2 linked regions of the Methylobacterium mesophilicum SR1.6/6 genome follow. The protein of the gene in region 2 interacts with the protein of the main gene of each other region in a pairwise test. Links are inferred from orthologs where the notes say so. Each region holds a gene or a part of one and is shown on either strand. Other genes may lie near its edges. The genes, in order: mobA and MMSR116_RS29375.

Region 1 (9,641 bases), 1.3 Mb from region 2 along the record:
GAACTCGCAGTTCTTCCTCTGCCTCGGCGATGCGCCGTTCCTGAACGGCCAGTACACGGTCGTCGGCAACGTCACCGACGGGCTCGACGTCCTGGACAAGATCAAGAAGGCCTCGCCCGGCGCCCCCGGCGGCGCTGTGCAGGATCCCGACAAGATCGTCAGCATGACCCTCGCCGAGAAGGGCAAGTAGCGGCCGCATGCCGGGCTGGCGCGCCGCCGCGATCCTCCTGTTGAGCCTGGGTCCGGCGCAGGCCGAGACCTATGAGGGCAGCCCCTTCTACGGCTACGCCTTCGAGCCCGGCGGCGGCTATCCCTTGAGCCTGCCGCAGACCCTGCGGGCGACGGTCGCTGTGCCGGTGTCGCGGATGGCGACGAAGCCCGCCGATACCCTGGACGAGCTCTACCCGGCGCTGGCCGCCTGCTGGCAGGTTCCGGCAGGGCTCGGGCCGCCGAAGGCTGAGCCCGAGGATATCGAGATCACTGCGCGCTTCGCCCTCCGGCGGGACGGCAGCCTGATCGGCGCGCCGCGCATCACCTACGCGGCGGGCGTCGCGGGCGACCAGCGGGCGATTCTCGTGCGCGGGACCGTGGACGCGCTGGCGCGCTGCACCCCTGTCCACCTGACGCGGGGCCTCGGCCGGGCGATCGCGGGCCGGCCGGTGGCGCTGCGCTTCGTCTACCGCCCGCCGGCCTGAGCGCCGGCGATCGACGTCACGGGCGCTGGCCGGATCCGGCGGGCGCCGATACAGTTCCCTCAACCGGAAGGATAGACTTATGGCCGACAACGAAACCATCGTGCTGGAGACCACCAAGGGCCGCGTCGTGATCGCGCTGCGTCCCGACCTCGCCCCGGGCCACGTGGAGCGGATCAAGACGCTCGCCGCCCAAGGCTTCTACGACGGCGTGCCGTTCCACCGGGTGATCGACGGGTTCATGGCCCAGACGGGCGACCCGACCGGCACTGGCTCCGGCGGTTCCGACCTGCCGGACCTGAAGGCCGAGTTCAACGCCGAGCCGCATGTGCGCGGCACCTGCTCCATGGCGCGCACGAACTTCCCGCACTCGGCGAACTCGCAGTTCTTCATCTGCTTCGACGACGCCCGCTTCCTCGACAAGCAGTACACGGTCTGGGGCAAGGTCGTGGAAGGCATGGACGTGGTCGACACGATCAACAAGGGCGAGCCGCCGCGCTCGCCGGACAAGATCGTGAAGGCGACCGTCGCGGCGGCTTGAGTTCGGATCAAGCCTGACGTCTGAAGCCATCTCTCGATGGCTTCGGCTCCGCCGTCCTTGCGAGCGCAGCGAAGCAATCCAGTCAGCACGACACCCTCAGTCGCGCTGCCCCGGGGTCACTTCGCTGTGCTCGTGATGACGGCGGAACCGCATCACCCTCGGTCGAGGGCTTCCGCCGCCGCCAGATCCGCCGGCGTGTTGATGTTGAGGAACGGATCCACCGGCTCCGCCGGCCAGGATGCCACCGCCGCCCCATGGCGCGCGATGAAGCCGCCGACGCGCCGCTCGCCCCGTTCGAGATAGTCCCGAAGCGCGCCGCGCAGAGCCGTCGGCCAGAGCGCGATCGTGTAGTGCTGCCGTTCGCCCGAGGCCGCGAGGGCGATGCCGGCCTCGGATCCGGCAGCCTCCAGCCGCGCCACCAGATCCCCCGGCAGGAACGGCGCGTCGCCCGACACGCTGACCACCCGCGCGACACCCTGCGCGGCGGCGTGCTCCAGCCCGGCGAGGATGCCGGCGAGCGGGCCGGGCTGGTCCGGCAGGGGGTCCGGCAGCACCGGACCGGGAAACCCGGAGAACCGCGCCGGGTCGCCGTTGGCGCTGAGCGCCAGACCGGCCCCGCATTGCGGCGCGAGCCGTTCGACCACCCGCTCCAGCAGGGTCCGCCCACCCAGGCGCAGCAGCGGCTTGTCGCCGCCGCCCATCCGCCGCGCCTGGCCGCCGGCCAGGATCAGGCCCAGGACCGGCGCGGGATCGGCCGGCGGCGCCACGGCCTCACTCGAAGACGATCTTCGGCGCCGTCCGCCCGGCCGGCGCGCCGGACAGGTTCGCCCAGAGCTGGGCGGCGATGTCCCGGTAGACCTTGGCGTGCGGCCCCTCGGGATCGGTCGCGACCACTGGCCGGCCGGAATCCGAGGTCTCGCGGATCGCCATGTTCAGCGGCACCTCGCCGAGGAACGGCACGCCGAGCCGCTGCGCCTCGTTCCGTGCGCCGCCATGCCCGAAGATGTGTGAGGCGTGGCCGCAATTCGGGCAGACGAAGGTCGCCATGTTCTCGATCACGCCGAGGATCGGCACCGCGACCTTCTTGAACATGGTCACGCCGCGCCGCGCGTCGATCAGCGCGAGATCCTGGGGGGTCGAGACGATCACGGCGCCCGAGAGCGGCGTCGCCTGCGCCATGGTGAGCTGCGCGTCGCCGGTGCCGGGCGGCATGTCGACGATCAGCACGTCGAGTTCGCCCCAGAGCACGTCGCGCAGCATCTGGGTGATCGCCGACTGCACCATCGGGCCGCGCCAGATCATCGCCGTCTCGGGCTCGATCAGGAAGCCGATCGACATGACCTTGAGACCGTAGCCGACCATCGGCTCCATGGCCTTGTTGTCGACGACGTTGGGCTTGCCCGAGAGGCCGAACAGCTTCGGCACGGACGGCCCGTAGATGTCGGCGTCGAGGAGGCCGACCTTCAGCCCCTGAGCCTGGAGCGCCAGGGCGAGATTGCAGGCCGTGGTCGACTTGCCGACGCCGCCCTTGCCCGAGGCGACCGCCACGATGTGGCGCACGCCCGCGATCTGCGGACCCTGGTTCGGCGGCGCGCCGGGTCGCGGCGGCGCGACCGGCGGCGGCGTCACGGGGCGGGGGGCGGCGCCGCTCTGGGCCGGGTGGCTCTGGTTCCGCTCGGAGGTCAGGCTGGCGAACACGCCCGAGACGCCCGGCATCTGCAGCACCCGGCCCTCGGCCTGCCGCCGTACCGGCTCGAACCGCTCGGCCTCGCTGGGATCGACCAGGATCGAGAACATCACGCGGCTGTTCGGATCGACCACGACCTGAGAGAGCCGTCCCGAGCCGGGCAGGGTGGTGCCGGCGGCATCGACGGTGACGTCGGCAAGCGCCTTCAGCACGTCGTCGCGGGTGATCGCCAAAATCGTTCTCCACCGGGGCAAGCAGGTATGCCAGTGCATGTAGCCGAGCGGGCCGAGAACACCAGACCCCGGGCCCGCAATCGGCGCCGGCGCCGGCGGCCTGCGTCCCCGTGGCCGTCCCGGCCGCCCGCTTCGCGTTCAGTGCGGGCGGGCGACGAGGTTGCACGCTTCCATGGGGCCACGCACCACGCTCCCGTCTCCGCGCCGGTAGACCCCGTGGCGCAGGCGGCGGCAGCCGAGGGGGCCGCGCAGGCGCTTCACGCGCTCGATATGGACGCTGCCGTAGCGCCGGTTCGAGAAGTCGTGGCCGCCGATGCGCACGCCCGGGCCGAAGCGCACCTCGGCGGCGGCCGGCAGCGCGCAGAGCGCGCAGAGCGCCAGCGCCGCCGCGCACCCCAACCTCCGAACACCTCGCATCCGAACCTCCTCACCGCACGGGGAAGCTGAACCAACCGGAGACTGATCCGTTGTCGGGGCAGCCTTCGGCCGGGGCATCCTCCGGAGACCCCGCCGGGACCGAAACGACGCGTAGGAGACCACTTTCATGCATCAGGGCAACCACCGCGACCACGAGGGCGCGAAGAAGCTGTTCGAGCTCATCAAGGACGTGAAGATCGCCATGATGACCACCGTCGATTCCGACGGCACGCTCAACAGCCGCCCGATGTGGAACAACGACGCCGACGAGAACGGCGACCTGTGGTTCTTCACCAAGCTGCACTCGCCCAAGACGGCCGAGATCAGCAAGGACAACCAGATCAACCTGGCCTACTCCGACCCGTCCAGCCAGAACTACGTCTCGGTGGCCGGCAAGGCCGAGATTGTCCGCGACCAGTCGATCATCGATGCCAAGTGGAATGAGAGCCTGAAGACCTGGTTCCCGAACGGCAAGAACGATCCGGAGGTTGCGCTGATCCGCGTCCACCCGGAGAAGGGCGAGTACTGGGACAGCCCGAACAGCACGATGCTGCACCTCTACGGCTACGTGAAGGCCTCGCTCACCGGCGAGAGCCCGAAGACCGAGACCAAGAAGGTCGATCTCGCCTGACATTCCGGTTTCAGGACACGGGCTTTTCGCGGGCGGTTTCCGGAGGGAGGCCGCCCGTCTTCTTGACGTCCGCGGTGTTGCCATGCGCTCTGCACGATCGAGGCGCGGCAGAGTCCCAAAAGAATGCTCGATCTGGCGAAGCGGGTCTACGATCACAGCTTCCGCATCGACCCGATCGTGCGGTCGCTGCTCGACACGGACTTCTACAAGCTGCTGATGGCGCAGACGATCCTGCGCCGGCATCCCGACATCCAGACTACCTTCGGCATCACCAACCGCACCCGCCGGATCCGGATCGCCGACGAGGTCGATGCCGGGCTGCTGCGGGAACAGCTCGACCACGCCCGGACGCTGCGCCTCAGCAAGGGCGAGATCACGTGGCTGCGGGGCAACGTGTTCCGCGGCCAGGGACGCATCCTCGGCCCCGAATTCGTCTCCTGGTTCGAGACCTTCCAGCTCCCCGAATACGAGCTCGCCGTCCATGACGGCCAGTACGAGCTGACTTTCCACGGGCCCTGGGTCGAGACCACCATGTGGGAGGTCCCGGCGCTCGCGATCCTGAACGAGCTGCGGGCGCGGGCCGTGCTGCGGGGCCTCGGCAAGCTCGACCTGCAGGTGCTCTACGCCCGCGCCATGACCCGGGTCTGGGAGAAGATCGAGCGGCTGCAGAGGCTTCCGGACCTGTCGGTGGCGGATTTCGGCACGCGTCGGCGCCACGGATTCCTGTGGCAGGACTGGTGCGTCCAGGCCATGGCGGAGGGCCTGGACGGCGCGTTCCTCGGCACCTCCAACTGCCTGATCGCGGCCCGGCAGGAGGTCGAGCCGGTGGGCACGAACGCCCACGAGTTGCCGATGGTCTACGCCGCGCTGGCCGAGGACGACGCGGCGCTCGCCGCCGCGCCCTACGCGGTGCTGGCAGACTGGCAGGAAGACTACGGCGGCAACCTTCTGGTGATCCTGCCCGACACCTACGGTACCACCGGCTTCCTGGCGAACGCCCCCGACTGGGTGAGCGGCTGGACCGGCATCCGCATCGACTCCAAGGACCCGATCGAGGGTGGCGAGGAGGTGATCCGCTTCTGGCAGGCGCGCGGCCACGACCCGCGGGACAAGCTCGCGATCTTCTCCGACGGACTCGACATCGACGAGATCGAGCGCATCCACGCACGGTTCCACGGCCGCATGCGCATCGGTTACGGCTGGGGCACGCTGCTCACCAACGATTTCCGCGGGCTGCTGCCGGATGGCAAGCTCGACCCGGTCTCCATCGTCTGCAAGGTCACGGAGGCCAACGGCCGGCCGACCGTGAAGCTCTCCGACAATCCCACCAAGGCGCAGGGGCCGGCCGAGGAGGTCGCGCGCTACCGGCGGGTCTTCGGCGTGGGCGAGCAGGAGACGCTGCCCGTGGTGGTGTGAAGGGGTGTCAGACCCGCCGCGGTGAAACACGGAGGCTGACGATCCCGGGATGAATTCATTATCATGTCGGCCAATCGGAGCCGCTCGGAGGCGGTCCTGCCTGGGAGAACGCCATGCCGATGAATCGCCGCTCGCTCATCGGGGCCGCGGGCCTCGCCCTGACGGCGCCCGCCCTTCAGGGGGCACAGGCCGCCGAGGCGGCCAAGCCGGCTCCCAAGGCGCCCCCGCCGCCGGTGACGAAGACCCTGGCGCAATGGATCCTGTCATCCTCCTACGACGCGCTGCCCGATCCCGTCCGCCGCGAGGGCGTGCGCAGCTTCCTCAACTGGGTGGGTGTGGCGATCGGCGGCTCGCATCACGAGACCGTGGACGTGGCGGTCTCGGCGCTGCAGCCATTCTCGGGGCCGCCGCAGGCGGGCCTGTTCGGCCGGACCGAGCGGTTCGACATCATGAACGCCGCGTTCCTCAACGGCGTGTCGAGCCACATCTTCGACTTCGACGACACCCACCTGAAGACCATCATCCACCCGGCCGGCCCGGTCGCCTCGGCGATCCTGGCCTACGCGGCGATGAAGCCGGTCTCCGGCAAGGACTTCCTCGACGCCCTGGTGGTCGGCATCGAGGCCGAGTGCCGGATCGGCAACGCCGTCTACCCGAACCACTACGATGCCGGCTGGCACATCACCGGCACCGCGGGCGTGTTCGGAGCGGCCGCCGCCGCGGGTAAGCTGATGGGGCTCACCGAGCAGCAGATGGTCTACGCGCTCGGCCTCGCCGCCTCGCAGCCGGTTGGCCTGCGCGAGTCGTTCGGCTCCATGAACAAGAGCTTCAACCCGGGCCGCGCCGCGTCCAACGGCCTGTTCGCGGCGATCCTGGCCGCGAAGGGCTTTACCTCGTCGGACGGGATGATCGAGGCCAAGCGCGGCTGGGCCAACACGATCTCCACCAAGCAGGACTGGTCCGAGATCACCGACGGCCTCGGCACCCGCTACGAGGCGCAGCTCAACACCTACAAGCCCTTCGCCTGCGGGATCGTCATGCACCCGACGATCGACGCCGCGATCCAGATCCGCGACGAAGACCACGTCAAGCCGGAGGACATCAAGCGCGTCGACCTGAAGGTCCACCCGCTGGTGCTGGAATTGACCGGCAAGACCGCGCCGAAGACCGGCCTGGAGGGCAAGTTCAGCATCTACCACGCCGCCGCGGTGGCCTTCGTGGAGGGCGCGGGCGGCGAGAAGCAGTTCAGCGACCGGGCGGTGAACGACCCGCGGGTGGTTGCGCTCCGGCAGAAGGTGGTCCCGGTGATCACCCCCGGCATCGACGCCGCGCAGGTCGACATGACCGTGACGCTGAATGACGGGCGAACCGTCCACCGGCACATCGAGCACGCCATCGGCAGCGTCGAGAAGCCGATGTCGGACGCGCAGCTGGAGGCGAAGTTCGCTGACCTCGCGGCGGGCGTTCTTCCGGAGGCGCAGGCCAAGCGGGTGATGCAGCTGTGCTGGTCTCTGCCCGAGCTCAAGGATGCGGGCGAGGTGGCGCGGGCCGGCGTCGCGGGGGCGTAACGGCTCCGTGAACGCCGCGGGATCGTTTTCGGCCCCCATGCCGTTCCCCGTCCGCGAGGCTCCCGTCGATCCCGGCGGCCGCCCGCGCGTGGCGTTCGGGACGCGGGTTACGGTATGGGCACGAGAACCCCGGTCGGGGTCGAACCGGCAGCGCGGCCCGGGACGCCGCTGATCCCGCCGCGGCCGACTCGCGTGGCCGCCGCCGAGACGCCGCGGGCCGCCATGGCGTCGCCGGTGGTGGTCGGCGCCACGATCATCGCGGCCCTCTATTTCGGCCGCGACATCTTCATCCCGATCGCGATCGCCCTGCTGCTGTCCTTCGTGCTGACGCCGCTGGTGAACCGCCTGCGGCGCCTGCGCCTGCCGCGGCTGGTGGCGGTGGGGATCAGCGTCCTGCTGACCGTGGGCATCGTGGCGGCGCTCGCAACGCTGATCGGGATCCAGGCCGCCGATCTCGCCAGCGACGTCCCGCGCTACCGGACGACGATCGAGCGCAAGGTCGAGGGCTTGCGCGACTCCCCCGTCGGCCACGTGACCGCGTACGTGGCCAATATCGGGCGGGCGCTGCACGGCGGCGCCAAGGAGGCCGGCGACGCGGAGACGCCGAAGCCCGCTCCGCCGCCGCAGCCGCGTCCGGAGCAGGCGCAGTCCCCGAAGCCCGTCCTCGTCGAGGTCGCCGCGTCCCAACCGGGTTCGCTGGAGATGCTCTCCACGGTGCTCACGCCGGTGATGCATCCCCTGGCCACCGTCGGCATCGTCTTCGTGGTGCTGCTGTTCGTCCTGATGCAGCGCGAGGATCTGCGCGACCGCATGATCCGTCTGGCCGGATCGAGCGACCTGCACCGCACCACCGTGGCGATGGACGACGCCGCCAAGCGGCTGAGCCGCTACTTCGTGGTGCAGCTCGCCCTCAATGCCGGCTTCGGCATCGTGATCGGCATCGGCCTCTACCTGATCGGCGTGCCGAACCCGGTGCTGTGGGCGATCTTCTCGGCCCTGATGCGCTTCGTGCCGTATCTCGGCGCCGTCCTGTCGGCGATCCTGCCGATGGCGCTCGCCGCCGCGGTCGATCCCGGCTGGAACATGATGATCGCCGTGGCGATCCTGTTCATCGTGCTCGAGCCGCTCACCGGCCAGGTGTTCGAGCCGATCTTCTACGGGCAGTCCACCGGGCTCTCGCCCTTCGCGGTCCTGGTCTCGGCCCTGTTCTGGACCTGGCTCTGGGGCCCGGTCGGCCTGCTGCTCTCGACGCCGCTGACCGTCTGCCTCGTGGTGCTGGGCCGCTACGTCGAGCACCTGGAGTTCCTGGACGTGCTGTTCGGCGACCGGCCGGCGCTGACGCCGGTGCAGAACTTCTACCAGCGGATCCTCGCGGGCGATTCCGAGGAGGTGCTGGGCCATGCCGAGCTGATCCTGCAGCAATGCTCGCTCTCGTCCTACTACGACGAGGTGGTCCTCAAGGCGCTGGAACTTGCCGCCCGGGATGCCGCCCGGGGCGTGCTGACCGCGCGCCAGAAGGCGGCGATGCGCGCCGCCCTGGCCGAGCTGATCGCCGACCTCTCCGACCGGAGCGACGCGGTCATGGGCGCGGCCAACGAGGGCGAGGAGGGGGCCTGCAGCCCGCTGCCCATGGGCCCGGCCCCGGAGGCGCTGCCCGCCGCCTGGACGCGCCAGGGCGCGGTGCTGTGCGTCGCCGGACGGGGCTTCCTGGACGAGGCCGCCTCCGCCATCCTCGCGCAGATCCTCGAGAAGCGCGGCCTCGGCGTCCGCACGGTCCCCTTCGCCGAGACGGCCGCGGTGCGGATCGGGCGGTTTGAGGCGGGTCCGGCCCGCATGGCCTGCGTGGTCTCCCTCGCCCTCGACGGCGAGCCGACTCACCTGCGCCGGCTGATCCGCCGCCTTGAGGGCCGGATCCCCGGCGTGCCGATCCTGCTCGGGCTCTGGCTGACCCAGGAGGCGGAGGCCGACCGCGGTGCCGGCGGATCGAGGCATGCGGCGGAGGCGGACGGGCAGGTGCATTCGCTGCGCGAGGCCGTCGAGGCGGTTCTGGCCGCCGCGCAGGCGGACGCCGCTCCGGCCGGGACCGGGGCGGAGGCCGCGCCGGAACCGAGGCCGGAAGCGCAGGACGCAGCGCCGCGCGAAGCGGCGCCGGCCGGGGCATGAGCCAGAGGAGCTCCGAACTCAGATTAACGAGACCCGGCTCGATCTCAGAGGGACAATCCCGTCAGTCCGGGACTGCGGAGCAGGGCCCGGAATCCGGATCCGCACCGCGCGCTTGGCAAGGCATGGTCGGCGGCTCTGGATTGCCCGCCTCCGGCGTGCCCCTTCGGGTCCGGGCTCGCCCGCGGCGCCCCGGACTGACGGCGTGGTTGTCACGCGGCAATTGTCACACGGAAGAGGGGCAACCCCTGAACCCGCGCTCGCAGCTCTCATGATCCGGGGAGGGGGCTTGACGG
Region 2 (9,650 bases):
TTGATGACGCTGCTGAGGGGGTTCGAGGCGGCCTGGCCGAGGCCGCAGATCGAGGCGTCCCGCATGCACTGGGACAACTCGCCAAGGAGCTCGGTGTCCCAGACGCCCTGCTCCATCAGGATACGGGCCTTCTGGGTCCCCGAACGGCAGGGGGTGCACTGCCCGCAGCTCTCGTCCTCGAAGAACTTCATCAGGTTCAACGCGGCGCCGCGCACATCGTCCCGGTGCGACAGGACCACCACGGCGGCGGAGCCGATGAAGCAGCCGTACTTCTCCAGCGTCCCGAAATCGAGCGGGATGTCGTTCATCGACGCCGGCAGGATGCCGCCCGACGCGCCGCCCGGCAGGTAGGCCGCGAAGGTGTGGCCCTCCGCCATGCCGCCGCAATACTCGTCGATCAGTTCCTGGATGGTGAGGCCGGACGGGGCGAGCTTCACGCCCGGCTCCTTCACGCGTCCCGAGACCGAGTACGAGCGCAGGCCGACGCGGTCGTTGCGGCCGTGGCTCTTCCACCACGCGCCGCCCCGCTCGATCAGGTCGCGGACCCAGAACAGCGTCTCAATGTTGTTGATCAGCGTCGGACGGTTGAACAGGCCGACCTGGAACGGGAACGGCGGCTTGTGCCGCGGCAGCCCGCGCTTGCCCTCAAGGGACTCGATCAGCGAGGATTCCTCGCCGCAGATATAGGCGCCGGCGCCGCGGCGCAGATGGATGCGCGGGCCGCCCGCGGGGAGCTTCGCGATCTCGCGCGTCAGGATCTCGCGGGAGATGGGATACTCGTCGCGCAGGTAGATGTAGACCTCGGGCGCCTCGACGACGTGGGCGCCGATCAGCATGCCTTCGAGGAAGCGGTGCGGGTCGGTGTTGAGGTAGAGCTGGTCCTTGAAGGTGCCGGGCTCGCCCTCGTCCCCGTTGACCGCCATCAGCCGGGGCCCGGGCTCGCCGCGCACCGAGCGCCACTTGCGCCCCGTCGGGAAGCCCGCGCCGCCGAGGCCGCGCAGGCCGCCGTCGTCGAGCACCGTCAGGACGTCGTCGACCGGGAGGTCGCCGCTGCGGAGCCGGTCGAGGGTCGCGTACCCGCCGGCGGCCCGATACGCCTCGTAGTCGACGTAGTCCGGGATGTGGGCGTGCGTGTCGCCGGCCTCGACCGCGGCCCGCACGGAGGCGAGGTCGGCCTTGTGCAGGAAGTTGTGCCCGACCTCGACGGCGGGCGCGTGGTCGCACAGGCCGACGCAGGGCGCGCGCACGACGCGGACGGCGTCGGAGGCGAGCTCCCGCTGGAGCGTCTCCAGCAGCTCGTCGGCGCCGAACATCGCGCAGGTGATGCTGTCGCAGACCCGGACGGTCAGCCGCGGGATGGAGGCGTCGCCCTCCTTCACGACGTCGAAATGCGCGTAGAAGGTCGCGGTCTCGAACACCTCGGCGAAGGCCAGCGCCATCTCGTCGGCCAGCGCCGCCAGGTGCTCGGCGCTGATCTGGCCGTAGGTGTCCTGGATCAGGTGGAGGTGCTCGATGAGCAGGTCGCGCTGGCGCGGGCGCGAGCCGAGAAGCTCCTCGATCTCGACCTTCGCCCGCGGCTCGACCTGGCGCCCCTTGGGGACGCTGCGCGCCTTGTTCCGCCCCCGGCCGGGATGCGAGAAGGTCCTGACTGTCCCCGGTGCCTCACTCATTGCGGTATCTGGTTCTCAACTGCTGGGGCGGGTGGTCGCGGCGTCCTGCGGTCCGGTCGGGGCTACTGGCCGCCGAAGGCCCGGAGCGGCTGGCCGGCTTCGGACCGGTGTTTCATCGCGACGGCTCCCGTCGCCTCGTCCAGGGACGTGACCCTGGGGCCGACGACGGAGCGCAGCTCGGTCTCGAACGCGTCCAGGCCTTCGTTCAGGCGGTCCATCAGGGAGCCCAGCGCGTCTCCGGCCGGGGCAGCGACCGCTTTCGCGAGCGCCTCGCGGACTCGGTCGGCGAGCTCCTGCGTGAGCGGCGGTTTCGCGTCGGCGCAGTAGGCGTCCGTCACGATGTCGGCCCAGTCCGCCGTGGGGGATGCGTCGCCCATGCTCAGGCCTGCGCGATCGAGGGACGGTTGAAGTCGTGCATGGCGTGCCCGTTCGGGTCCGTTGGCGTGGCGCTCGCTCGTGGCATACCAAATGGCAGCCGTTATAGCGGAGGTGTTATATCGTTTTTGAAGGCGTTTCAATTTGCGCGGGGTCGCGGCCGCGCGTCCCGGCGGCGTGGCCGACGCTTGCCCTGAGCCATTCCGCGGGGCAGTGGAAACGGCACGAGGGAGGCTGTCAGCGGTGTCCGGCATGCGCGTAATCGGACTTGCCGGGTGGAGCGGGGCCGGCAAGACCAGCCTGCTGGTCCGGGCCATCCCCCTGCTCGTCGCCCGCGGGGTGAAGGTGGCGACCCTCAAGCACGCCCACCACGACTTCGACACGGACTGGCCCGGGAAGGACTCCTACGAGCACCGCAGGGCGGGGGCGAGCGAGGTCCTGGTCTCGTCGGGCCGGCGTTGGGCCCAGGTCCACGAGCTGCGCGACGAGCGGGAGGCGACCCTCAGTCAGCTCCTGCGGCGGATCAGCCCCTGCGACCTCGTCGTCGTGGAAGGGTACAAGCGGGAGCCGATCCCCAAGATCGAGGTCCACCGCGCCGACAACGGCCGCCCGCCCATCCATCCTCTGGACGCCACCGTCGTGGGCATCGCGAGCGACGTCGCATTTCCGGCCTCGGGCATTCCCGTCGTAGATCTGAACGACGCGGAGGCGGTGACGGGGCTGATGCTCGACGTGGCCGTTTCCTTCGAAGACGTCCTCGGGAGGCTCTAGCCGGATGGCCCAGCTCAGCGACGACTGCTTCGCGTTCGGCGGTCCTCTGATGACCATCGAGGACGCGCACGCCCTGTTCGGCGAGCGGCTGGTAGCGGTCGTCGGTACCGAGGACGTTCCCGTCTCGGACGCCGACGGACGCATCCTGGCCGAGGATTGCGTCGCGCCCATCGACGTCCCGCCATTCCCCAACTCGGCCGTCGACGGATACGCGGTCCGTTTCGCGGACCTGCGCGCCTCCGACGCCACGGTGCTGACGGTCGGGGCGGTCGTCACGGCCGGCGGCTCGTCCGAAGGGGTGTCGGTGGCGGGCTCGGCCGCCCGGATCTTCACCGGGGCCCCGATGCCGTCGGAGGCCGACACCGTCTTCATGCAGGAGGACGTCCAGGTCCTGCCCGACGGCCGGGTGTCCCTGCCGCTCGGGCTGAAGCGGGGCGCCAACAGCCGTGACGCCGGCGAGGACGTGGCGAAGGGCTCGTCGATCGTCCCGGCCGGCCGGCGTCTCCGGCCGCAGGACCTGGCTCTGGCGACCGCGGTCGGCCTGCGCACGGTGAAGGTCCGCCGCCCCCTGCGGGTCGGCGTGTTCTCGACGGGCAACGAGCTCGTCGAGCCGGGGACGCCCCTGAGACCGGGCGCGATCTACGACTCGAACCGCATCCTGCTGCTCGCTCTTCTCCGGCGGATGGGCGTCGCGGTGCGTGACCTCGGCGTCATCCGTGACGACCCGGCGGCGGTCGCCGCGAGGCTCTCGGCGGCGGCTGCCGAGCATGACGTGATCCTCACCTCGGGCGGCGTCTCGACCGGCGACGAGGACCACGTGAAGACCGCCGTCGAGACCATCGGGCGCCTCGTGTTCTGGAGGCTGGGGATCAAGCCGGGACGGCCGGTCGCGATGGGCATGATCGACGGCAAGCCGTTCCTGGGCCTGCCGGGCAACCCGGTCGCCGTCTACGTCACCCTGTTGTTCGTCGTGCGGCCGCTCCTCGCCCGGCTCGCCGGCGAGGCCTACGCGCCGCCGCCCGGATTCACCGTCAGGGCGGCCTTCTCCTATCGGAAGCGCGCGGGCCGCAGGGAGTTCGTCAGGGTCAGCCTCGCCCGGGACGCCGACGGCACCTGGGAAGCCTGGAAGTTCCAGCGCGACGGCGCAGGCATGCTGTCATCGCTCACCGAAACCGACGGCCTCGTGGAGCTGGAGGATGGCCGGACCGAGGTCGTGCCGGGCGACGTCGTTCGGTTCCATCCGCATGGAGCCCTCTGGTAGCGAGGCCGCACCCGGAACCCCACCAGACGCGGACCGCGCCAGCATTGCCGGGCCCACGCATCCGTTATATCAAACCTGCTATATCGCTTGTGATTGGCCGTGCGAACGGCCGCTCGATCGGCGGGCTTGGGCAACGATGTTCGATGGTGTCTGGCGGAGCCAAGCAGGCGCGGAACTTCGCCTCCTCCAGATGGGCGAGGCCGTGTCCGGGACCTACACCGCCGCCGATCCCGGCCTCGCGCAGACGCATCGAAGCCGCATCCTGGTCGGCACGGCCGAGGGTGACATCATCGGCTTCGTGACCAGCACGTCGTCGCCACAGGAAATCACGGCCTGGACCGGGCGCCTCGTCCGCGCCGACGAGAAAACGGCCGCGGCGATCCACGCGGTGTTTCACGCCGTCGAACGGTGTTCGCAGCCGAAGGCCGCGGAGGGCCACATCGCGCTCGAGACGACCATCTTCTCGAAGGTCGAGAACACCTGAAGGCGGAGCCTCGTCCAGGCTCGATCCTTTCCCGTGAACGCGAGGCGAGATCGAAGCGACGGGCGGCCGGGGCATCAATTGCCGACACAGATCGGCTGTTCGGTTCATCCTCCATCCTGTCATCGTCGAACCCCGGTCCGCGAACAGCCGATGGCAACCGCTTGCGCGACGTCTTCAAAGCTCGCTGGATGGCCGGGATAGGCGTGAAGCGGCCGGCTGCATGCGATCCGAAGCGAATGATCCACCGCCCGACGTGCTCATGACGGCGGCCGTCACCTGCAGTGGCCCCGGCGCGCGATCCTGTCGCTCGCCGTAACCGAACCGAGGACCGGCCCGGTTCGGCAGCCACCTTGTGTATGTCCCCTCCCGAGGACTGCGCGGCGTTGCGCGGTTGTTCAATCGGCCTGTTCCCGTCGTGGAAACGCCGTTGTCGCCAAGCGTTGGGTTCAGTGCTTGATGAATGTATCTGATGCTCAATGTAAGTGTAATCACTCGGGCTTGAACTGAATATTGAGTACATTTCGGGGCGCAGGGGAGGGCATATGGGCACGCACTCTGGTCGAACGGCGGACGAGTGGGCCGGCATCATCAGTGAGGCATATGCTGCGAGAACACGGCCACCCCTGACACGCCAGCTCGTGAGCGAGGTTCATCAAGTGATCGCCGAGGCGCTTCGGGAAGCGGAAGCAGCTGACAGCCCGGACAGCGAATGGTGCGAGCGCGTCAACCTCGTCCTGGATCGCAGCGAGATGTCCCTTCATGCAGCCGTGGGGCCTCGGCTTGCCGCGATCGATGATGCCGCGGGAACCGCCGTGATGATGCACCGGTCGGAAGCCGGACGCCCCTTGCGCGCCTTCGGCGGGCAATAGCCGACGCGACACGGGATGCGCCTGTACTGACCAGTGGCGTTTTTAGAGACAGCAAGGCGGGAGCGGCGGGAGCGAGACCATGAGTTCCGTGAATGAGGTGTGTGAGGTCACCGGCTCCGGTCCGGAATGGCCAGCCGCCAATGCGGATTGGCCGACGATCCGTGACTGGCGAAAGGAAACCCGGGACAGACTGATCGCGCAGCGTCGCAGCATTTCGGCTGAGGATCGGTCCGCCTGGAGCGAGAGGATCAGCCGGGCCCTGGAAGCGGCGCTCGCGCCGTATGCCGGCCGATTGATCGGCTTCTACTGGCCCTTCCGCGGCGAGTATGATCCACGAGCCGTTCTTACCGCGATGCAGGAGCGCGGCTCACGCCTTGCCCTGCCGGTGATCATCGAGCGCGGGCAGCCGCTCGTCTTCCGTGAGTGGTCCCCTGGCAGCCTGATGGTGCAGGGAACTTGGAAGATCCCGATGCCTGAGTCGGGCGAGACGGTCTTCCCCGACCTCCTCGTGGTGCCGCTGGTCGGGTTTGACAGTCAGGGCTACCGGCTCGGCTATGGCGGCGGCTTCTATGATCGGACGATCGCCGCAATGCCGCAGCGGCCGCGCTCCATTGGTGTCGGCTTCGAACTCGGACGCCTGAAGACGATCTGCCCGCAATCGCACGACATTCCGCTGGAGCGGATCATCACGGAGGGGTGACGCGGCCTGGATGGCCGACGTCCGACTGCGCTGATCGGGTGAGTCGACCGAGGTCACCTGTTACCAACAGATCCGATCTGGCGACCTCTACCGTCGGTCGCAGTCTGGCTTCGCGCGTTGCGGGCTCGACGTCGACCTGCGGTGCGCCGCAGACCGAATCCCCACACCGCACCGACGCGTGCTTTTGGGCTTCAGCCGAGGGCGGATGGACGGCCGCGATGGGCGCTCTGCAGACCGTCCGGTCTTGCGCGCGAGGGCGATCAGGCGTGACGACGTCTGGCCGAAAGCGCCTGGCCCGTCTCGAAGAAGGCCAGCTCGGACAGCGGACACGGAATCCGTCGCCAGACGCCTGACGACGGGCCGGCATGGACGCTGCTCTCACTCGCCATCCCGGTGCGGCGCGGCTACGGTCGCCCGCGCTGACTGAGCCAGAGGCGCGCCGATGCCCGAGATCCGATCTTCCGTCTGCCCGCACGATTGCCCCAGCACCTGCGCGCTAGACGTCGAGGTGCTGGACGGGGCGAGGATCGGAACCGTGCGCGGCGCGGACAACCCGTACACGGGCGGCGTGATCTGCAACAAGGTGACCCGCTACGCCGAGCGGATCCACCATCCGGACCGTGTGCTCCACCCGCTCCTGCGCACGGGTGAGAAGGGCAGCGGCGCGTTCCGCCGGATCGGCTGGGACGAGGCGCTCGACCGCGTCGTCGCCGGCTTCGACGCGGCGACCGGGCGCCACGGCAGCGAAGCCGCCTGGGCCTACAGCTCCGGCGGCACGATGGGCCTCGTGCAGCGCGACGGCATCTTCCGGCTGCGCCATGCCCTGCGCTGGTCCGGCCGCAAGGGCACGATCTGCTCCACGATCGCGGGGGCCGGCTGGACCGCCGGCTGCGGCCGGATCTCGGGCTCGGACAGCCGGGAGATGGCGGTCGCCGACCTGAACGTGCTGTGGGGCACCAACCCGGTCTCCACCCAGGTCAACGTCATGTCCCATGTCACGCGCGCCCGGAAGGAGCGCGGGGCGAAGCTCGTGGTCATCGACCCGTACCGCACCGGCACCGCGGCGGCGGCCGACCTGCACCTCGCCGTCCGGCCCGGCACGGATGCGGCGCTCGCCTGCGCGGTGATGCACTGCGCCTTCCGCGACGGCCATGCCGACCGGGCTTACATGGCGGCCTACGCCGACGCGCCGGAGGCGCTCGAGGCGCATCTGGCGCCGCGCGGACCGGCCTGGGCGTCCGAGATCACCGGCCTGACCATCGCGGAGATCGAGGATTTCGCGGCGCTCTACAACGCCACGCCGCGGGCCTACATCCGCTGCGGCTACGGCTTCACCCGCGGGCGCGGCGGCGCCGCGGCGATGCACGCCGTGACCTGTCTGCCCACCGTCACCGGCAAGTGGCGGCACGAGGGCGGCGGCGCCCTGTTCACCAACAAGGGCATCTTCGGCTGGGACAAATCGCTGATCGAGGGCACGGCCCTGCGCGACCCGGCGATCCGGGAGCTCGACATGAGCCGCATCGCCAGCGTGCTGACCGGCGACGCGGCGGCGCTGCACGGCGGCCCCGGCGTCCACGCCCTGCTCGTGCAGAGCGGCAACCCCGCCTCGGTCTGCCCGGACAGCAACCGCGTACGGCAGGGATTGATGCGCGACGACCTGTTCACGGTCGTGCACGAGCAGTTCATGACCGAGACGGCGCGCTACGCCGACATCGTGCTGCCGGCGACGATGTTCCTGGAGCACGACGACATCTACCAGGCGATGGGCCACAGCCACATCCAGATCGGGCTCGCGGCGATCGACCCGCCCGGCGAGGCGATCTCCAACCACGAACTCGTCTGCGCCCTGGCCCGTCGCTTCGGCCTCGACCACCCGACCTTCCGGATGACCGCGCTGGAGCTGGCGGACGCGACGCTGCGCGCCTCCGGCTACCCGTCCGCCGCGGCGCTGGCGGAGCGGCGCTGGCTGGATGTCCAGCTGCCGTTCCGATCCGCCCACTTCCTCGACGGGTTCGCGCATCCGGACGGCCGGTTCCGCTTCCGGGCCGATTGGCGGGCCCTGGGGGATACGGAGGGCCGGCTGTCCCCGCTGCCCGACTGGCTGCCGCTGATCGACGGCGCCACCGACGAGCGACCGCTGCGTCTCGTCACCGCTCCGGCCCGACAGTTCCTGAACTCCACCTTCACGGAGACGCCGAACGCCCGCAAGCGCGAGGGCCGCCCGCAGGTGCTGATCGCCCCGGAGGACGGCCTCCGCTTCGGCGTCGTGGACGGCGCGCTCGCCCGCCTGGGCAGCGCGCAGGGCGAGGTGGTTCTGCATGCGCGGTACGTGCCGGGCCAGCGGCCGGGCACCGTGGTGGTGGAGAGCATCTGGCCGGCCGCCGAATTCGGCGGCCCGGGGCACGGCATCAATGCGCTGACCTCGGACGAGGCCGCACTCCCGTCCGGGGGCGCGGTCTTCCACGACACGGCCGTGTGGATGCGCGCGGAGGCCGAGGCCGCGGCGACGATGGCGGCCTGATACCGGCCGGACGGGGTGACAGGCGGGCCTCCCGTCCTGGGGCGCCGGGCGACACCGGTTCGAGACCCGAGACGACAATTTTGACGTTCCCGGCGGAAGACCGCCCGCCGCGCGCACAAGTGCCGCCAATATGCGCAAGCCCCGCGCCGACCTGCAGCCTCTTTGACCTTCCCGTCTCCCCGCCCCCGGCCGACAATCGGGCGGTCCATCCAGGGGAGCTTCGGGGTCGATGACGCATCTCACGCGACGCGGCGTCTTGGGCACAGGCCTCTCGGGCACGGCGGCGCTGCTCGCGGCCCCAGCCCTCATCCGGCCGGCCTTCGCCGCCGACACCGTCAAGCTCGGCTGCCTGTTCTCGTCGTCGGGCACGATGGCCAATCTCGAGGGCCGGCTGAACCACGTGGTCCGCATGGCCGCCGACGCGATCAACGGGCGCGGCGGCGTCAACGGCCGCCAGATCGAGGTGCTGACCTCCGATCCCGCCTCGGACTGGCCGCTCTACGCCCAGGTCGGCCGGCAGATGCTCCAGCAGGACAAGGTCGCCGCCCTGTTCAGCTGCTGGACCTCCGTGTCGCGCAAGTCGGTGCTGCCGGTCGTCGAGCAGAATGACGGCCTCCTGTTCTACCCGCTGCACTTCGAGGGCGACGAGAACTCGAAGAACGTCGTCTACGTGAACTCGCCGCCCGCGAGTTCCGTGCTGCCGGCGGTCGATTACCTGATGGGCTCGGACGGGGTCGGGGCGAAGCGCTTCTTCATGATCGGCTCGGACTACGTCTGGCCGCGCACGATCAACAAGCAGCTCAAGGGCTACTGGACGAGCAAGGGCATCCCCGAGAGCGCGTGGCGCGAGGAATACGTGCCGTTCGGCTTCTCGAACTTCCAGACGCTGGTGAACCAGGTCCGCAGCTTCGCCAGCCAACCGGGCGGCCAGGCGATCGTGGTGCTCACCGTCGTCGGCTCCTCGATCCCCGACTTCCTGCGCGAGTTCGCCAACCAGGG

Evidence for each region.
Region 1: the proteins of MMSR116_RS29375 (region 2) and mobA interact in binary tests that used the Escherichia coli proteins (3 or more experiments, as listed by UniProt). The link is inferred for Methylobacterium mesophilicum SR1.6/6 from one-to-one orthologs.

Annotation. Positions count from the first base shown.
Region 1 is NZ_CP043538.1:4,872,867-4,882,507, forward strand. Bases 194-2,985 are described here. They hold mobA (molybdenum cofactor guanylyltransferase MobA), read right to left. Parts: upstream 2,001-2,985; coding sequence 1,386-2,000; downstream 194-1,385. Other genes in these bases: MMSR116_RS23135 (hypothetical protein), read left to right, coding at 198-695; MMSR116_RS23140 (peptidylprolyl isomerase), read left to right, coding at 775-1,233; apbC (iron-sulfur cluster carrier protein ApbC), read right to left, coding at 2,005-2,985. Outside these bases: MMSR116_RS23130 (peptidylprolyl isomerase), read left to right, coding at 1-190; more of apbC, read right to left, coding at 2,986-3,153; MMSR116_RS23155 (hypothetical protein), read right to left, coding at 3,292-3,570; MMSR116_RS23160 (pyridoxamine 5'-phosphate oxidase family protein), read left to right, coding at 3,698-4,201; pncB (nicotinate phosphoribosyltransferase), read left to right, coding at 4,325-5,617; MMSR116_RS23170 (MmgE/PrpD family protein), read left to right, coding at 5,731-7,185; MMSR116_RS23175 (AI-2E family transporter), read left to right, coding at 7,300-9,348. UniProt on the Escherichia coli protein: Transfers a GMP moiety from GTP to Mo-molybdopterin (Mo-MPT) cofactor (Moco or molybdenum cofactor) to form Mo-molybdopterin guanine dinucleotide (Mo-MGD) cofactor.
Region 2 is NZ_CP043538.1:6,154,951-6,164,600, forward strand. The notes cover bases 2,148-4,948. They hold MMSR116_RS29375 (molybdopterin molybdotransferase MoeA), read left to right. Parts: upstream 2,148-2,820; coding sequence 2,821-4,077; downstream 4,078-4,948. Other genes in these bases: mobB (molybdopterin-guanine dinucleotide biosynthesis protein B), read left to right, coding at 2,298-2,816; MMSR116_RS29380 (avidin/streptavidin family protein), read left to right, coding at 4,268-4,561. Outside these bases: MMSR116_RS29360 (NAD(P)H-dependent oxidoreductase subunit E), read right to left, coding at 1-1,670; MMSR116_RS29365 (hypothetical protein), read right to left, coding at 1,733-2,047; MMSR116_RS29385 (hypothetical protein), read left to right, coding at 5,200-5,430; MMSR116_RS29390 (5-formyltetrahydrofolate cyclo-ligase), read left to right, coding at 5,510-6,130; MMSR116_RS29395 (molybdopterin-containing oxidoreductase family protein), read left to right, coding at 6,573-8,651; MMSR116_RS29400 (transporter substrate-binding protein), read left to right, coding at 8,881-9,650. UniProt on the Escherichia coli protein: Catalyzes the insertion of molybdate into adenylated molybdopterin with the concomitant release of AMP.